2 regions of the Streptomyces sp. YKOK-I1 genome follow, and region 1 is predicted to be linked to the other one. Evidence: riboswitches for the same ligand, from Rfam matches in the RefSeq annotation. Region 1 holds a riboswitch; the other holds the start of a gene.
The links. Region 1 has a riboswitch for cyclic di-AMP ahead of ACYQ8Q_RS33475 (M23 family metallopeptidase). Riboswitches for the same ligand answer to the same signal wherever they lie in the genome.
Positions count from the first base shown of each region.

Region 2: linked by a shared signal. The riboswitch ahead of ACYQ8Q_RS38280 (M23 family metallopeptidase) and the one ahead of ACYQ8Q_RS33475 (M23 family metallopeptidase) in region 1 are both predicted to bind cyclic di-AMP.

Region 1 is NZ_BAAGDR010000001.1:7,504,723-7,506,915, reverse strand. It holds gene ACYQ8Q_RS33480 (GntR family transcriptional regulator) at 1-322, opposite strand, end outside; gene ACYQ8Q_RS33475 (M23 family metallopeptidase) at 523-1,266, opposite strand; cyclic di-AMP (ydaO/yuaA leader) riboswitch at 1,281-1,443, opposite strand; gene ACYQ8Q_RS33470 (M16 family metallopeptidase) at 1,670-2,193, opposite strand, start outside.
Region 2 is NZ_BAAGDR010000001.1:8,591,829-8,594,021, forward strand. It holds gene ACYQ8Q_RS38275 (alpha-galactosidase) at 1-769, shown strand, start outside; cyclic di-AMP (ydaO/yuaA leader) riboswitch at 1,074-1,232, shown strand; gene ACYQ8Q_RS38280 (M23 family metallopeptidase) at 1,237-2,193, shown strand, end outside.

The sequences.
Region 1 (2,193 bases):
CGAGGCCGCGCAGCACCTTCAGATGCGCCTCGGTGCGCCGCTGGGCGGCCCGGGCGGCGCCCAGCGGCTCCAGGAGCATGCGCATCTCCAGGAGGTCGGCCGCCTCCTGCTCGGTCGGCTCCGCGACGCACGCGCCCGCGTGCCGCCGGGTGACGACGAAACCCTCGGCCTCCAGGGTGCGCAGCGCCTCCCGTACGGGGACGCGCGAGACGCCGTAGCGGCGGGCGAGGAGGTCCTCGGTGAGGCGGCTGCCGCGCTCGTAGACACCCGCGACGATGTCGTCCCGGATGGCCGTGCACACCGAGTGCGCCGGAATACGCATGACCGCCTCCGTCTTAATCCCCGTGAAACGTCGCCGAGCTCCGCCGATTGACGTGTGTTCCGTGACTCTATTGCAATGAGCCGGAATTTCCGACGGCGGACCGGAATCCAGGGATATTTTTTGGACAGCGGAGTCCCGAAAACGGCGAAAGCCCCGGCCGGTGGGGCCGGGGCTCGGAAACGCGGTGTCGCCGGGTGGCGTCAGACGTTGACGCCGTGCTGGCGGAGGTAGGCGACCGGGTCGATGTCGGAGCCGTACTCCGCCGTGGTACGGGCCTCGAAGTGCAGATGCGGGCCGGTGACGTTGCCGGTCGCGCCGGACAGGCCGATCTGCTGCCCCGGGGTGACCTGCTGGCCCACCGAGACGCCGATGGAGGAGAGGTGACCGTACTGGGTGTACGTCCCGTCGTTCATCCTGATGACGACATTGTTGCCGTACGACCCTCCCCAGCCCGCCTCGACGACGGTGCCGAGACCGACCGCGTGCACGGGCGTGCCGCTGGCGGCGTGGAAGTCGATGCCGGTGTGGCTGCCGGAGGACCACAGCGAGCTGCTCGCGTGGTAGCCCGTGGAGACGTAGGAGTCGGTGATCGGCAACACGAAGGCGTTCAGACGCTTGCGCTCGGCCTCACGGGCGGCACGCACGCGTGCCTCGCGCTCCTCCACGGCCTTCTTGGCGGCGGCCTTGCGCGCGGCTTCCTCGAAGGCGGCCTTCTTCTGCAGGGCGACCTGGTCGTCGACCTGTTCGGCGACGGCCTCGCCGGCGGTGACGACCGGGATCAGCCCGGTCTGCTCGGGGGTCGGCTCCGCGGCGAGGGCCGGGGTGGAGGCGACGGTGGCCATGACACCGGTGGTGGTCAGCGCCGCGAAACCCGCCGCGCGGACGGTGGTGCGCTGCATCCGGCTGGGCCGGCGGTGCTTCCCGGTGGTGCAGGTGTACGCCATGAAGGGCGAGCGGTCCTTTCCTTCCCTCTCGCCTACCGGGTTAGCTGACGGGTTCGGAGCAGGAAGGTCTCCTACGGACCCCCTCGCTCACGCGCGGGCGCCCGATTCACCCCAGGGACTTCATGGGTCCCCGGCTCCCCTGGCTCGCGCCGTACGGGGACTCGGCGATGACTGCCCGGTGCCGCGGATGCGGCGCGGTGCCTGACGAACAGCCGGGCCGACGGTATGCGGGACCGTTATCAATCCTCAAACGGATCACGGTTTTTGTAGCGCACGCCACAGCGCAGACACACAACCTCCGCATCAATTCGGACATCTTGCGGCCCTGGGACAACGCCCGGGACAACGCCCGGGAGGACGCCTTCGTCGCCCCGGGGCCGCAGCATGTCCGCCTCGCCCGCGTCTACTCGGCGGGGACGACGGTGACTTCGCCGATCCCGAGCGCCTCGACGGGCTCCTTGATCTGCGCGGCGTCACCGACGAGGACGGTCACCAGGCGGTCCACCGGGAAGGCGCTCACGGCCGCCGCGGTGGCCTCCACCGTGCCGGTCGCGGCGAGCTGCCGGTAGAGCGTGGCCTGGTAGTCGTCGGGCAGGAACTGCTCGACCTGGTCGGCCAGCGTGCTCGCGACGGCCGCCGCGGTCTCGTACTTCAGCGGCGCCACGCCCACCAGGTTCTGCACGGCGACATCGCGCTCGGCGTCCGTCAGGCCCTCGGCCGCAAGGGTGCGCAGCACCTTCCACAGGTCGTCCAGGGCGGGACCGGTGTTCGGCGTGTCGACGGAGCCGCTGATGGCGAGCATCGCGGCGCCCGAGCCGTCCGGGGCGGAGCGCAGGACCTGCCCGAAGGCGCGCACGCCGTACGTGTAGCCCTTCTCCTCGCGCAGGACGCGGTCCAGCCGGGAGGTGAGGGTGCCGCCGAGGCAGT
Region 2 (2,193 bases), 1.1 Mb from region 1:
CAGCGCCCCCATCGACTACGTCAAGTGGGACTTCAACCGCTGCTTCACCGACGCCGGCTGGCCGGACGACCCCTACCCGCAGCGCCTGTGGGTGGACCACGTGCGCGCCCTCTACGCCCTGCTGGACCGGCTGCGGGCGGCCCACCCGGGGGTGGCCTTCGAGTCCTGCTCGGGCGGCGGCGGACGGATCGACCTCGGCATCCTGGCCCGCACCGACCAGGTGTGGACCTCCGACAACACCGACCCGCTCGACCGGCTCGACATCCAGCACGGCTTCAGCCAGATCCACCCCGCGCGCGTGATGGCCGCCTGGGTCACCGACAGCCCCAACACCCAGCTCAACGGCCGGATCAGCTCGCTGCGCTTCCGGTTCGTCAGCGCCATGGCCGGGGTGCTCGGGGTCGGCGGCGACCTCTCCGAGTGGACCGAGGAGGAGCTCGCCGAGGCCCGCCGCTGGGTGGACCTCTACAAGGAGATCCGGCCCCTCGTCCAGCGCGGCGACCAGTACCGGCTGCGCCCTCCGGCCGGCGGGCTGAGCGCCGTCCAGTACGTCCGCGGCGACGAGACCGTCGTCCTCGCCTGGCTCCAGGCCCAGCGCTACGGCGAGCCGGTCCCGGTGCTGCGCCTGCGCGGCCTGGACCCGGCGGCGTCGTACGAATGCCGCGAAACGGGCGAAGTTCACCGGGGTGCGGTGCTGTTGCACCACGGGCTGCGGACCGGGCTGCGCGGCGACCTCGATGCGACGGTTATCCGTCTGCGTCGCATCTGAGAGTTCTGTCCGAATTGAAGCCTTCGTTCCAAGTCGCTCTGGAATAAGGGATCCTGGAGGGGTATTACGTGAGCAGGGTCATATCCGTGACCCTGTGTCGCCCGTCATGTTCACGTAATCAGAGTGCTTTTCCAGGGTGTTAGCCGAAATTCCCCGTGTCTGTTGCACGGAGCGTCACTGGGAATTCGCACAGCGGATCAAGAGAAAGGCGTGAACAGGGCAACCACTGCTTGTTCCTGTGCGTCTTGGTCGCTTACGTTCCACACCAATCCGGACGGACGCCGAATCCTGCCGCCGCCCGGAATCCGCACACTCACCCGTGCACGGCAGGAGCGGGGGACCCACAGGCAGAACCGCCTGCTCCGGTCTCCGGAACAGGCTTGGGGTAAAGCCGCGACCCGTCGCGGCCGGGCATCTCCAGTCCGCACCCGACAGCTCACCTCGCAGGCGCCGGAGAGGAATTCGCCATGCCCGCGAAGGGTAAGCACCGCCGCCCGAAGACCCAGCGCTTCACCCGCTCCATCGCCGTCGCCGGAACCGGCGGGGCCGCACTCGCCCTCCCGCTCATGGGGGCCACCGGCGCCCACGCGGCCACCGCCGACTCGGTTTCCCGGTCGGCCGCCCAGGCCATTTCGACGTCGGTCGCGGAAAGCGCCGTACAGGCCGCTCCGGTGTCGCGGAAGTCCGCCGCCTCCAGTACGCGGACCTACACCGTGCGGGCCGGCGACTACCTCGCCAAGATCGCCGACGAGCAGAAGGTCAGCGGTGGCTGGCAGAAGCTGTACGCGGACAACCGTGAGGCCGTCGGCGGCAATCCGTCGCTGATCCACCCCGGCCTCGAGCTGTCGATCGGCAAGAAGGCGGCGAGCACCAAGTCGTCGTCCGGTTCGTCCGGTTCCTCCTCGTCGAAGTCGTCGCAGTCCTCGCAGTCGTCGTCCTCCGCGAAGTCCTCCGACGCGAAGTCCTCGACGTCGTCGTCCTCCTCGAACACGGCCGCCCAGGACACCGGGAGCGGCACGAGCACCTCCAGCGGCTACACCCTGCCGGTGTCCGGCGCGACCGTCGGAACGGGCTACCGCGTGGCCGGCAGCATGTGGTCCAGCGGCTACCACACCGGTGTCGACTTCGTCGTCCCGACCGGCACCTCCCTCAAGGCCATAGCCGCGGGCACGGTCGTCTCCGCCGGCTGGGGCGGCGCGTACGGCAACCAGGTCGTCATCAAGCTCAACGACGGCTACTACGCCCAGTACGCCCACCTGTCGCAGCTCTCGGTCTCGGCCGGTCAGACGGTGACCGCGGGCCAGCAGATCGGTCTCTCCGGCGCCACCGGCAATGTGACCGGCCCGCACCTGCACTTCGAGATCCGCACCACGCCGAACTACGGATCCGACGTGGACCCCGTCGCCTATCTCCGCTCCCACGGC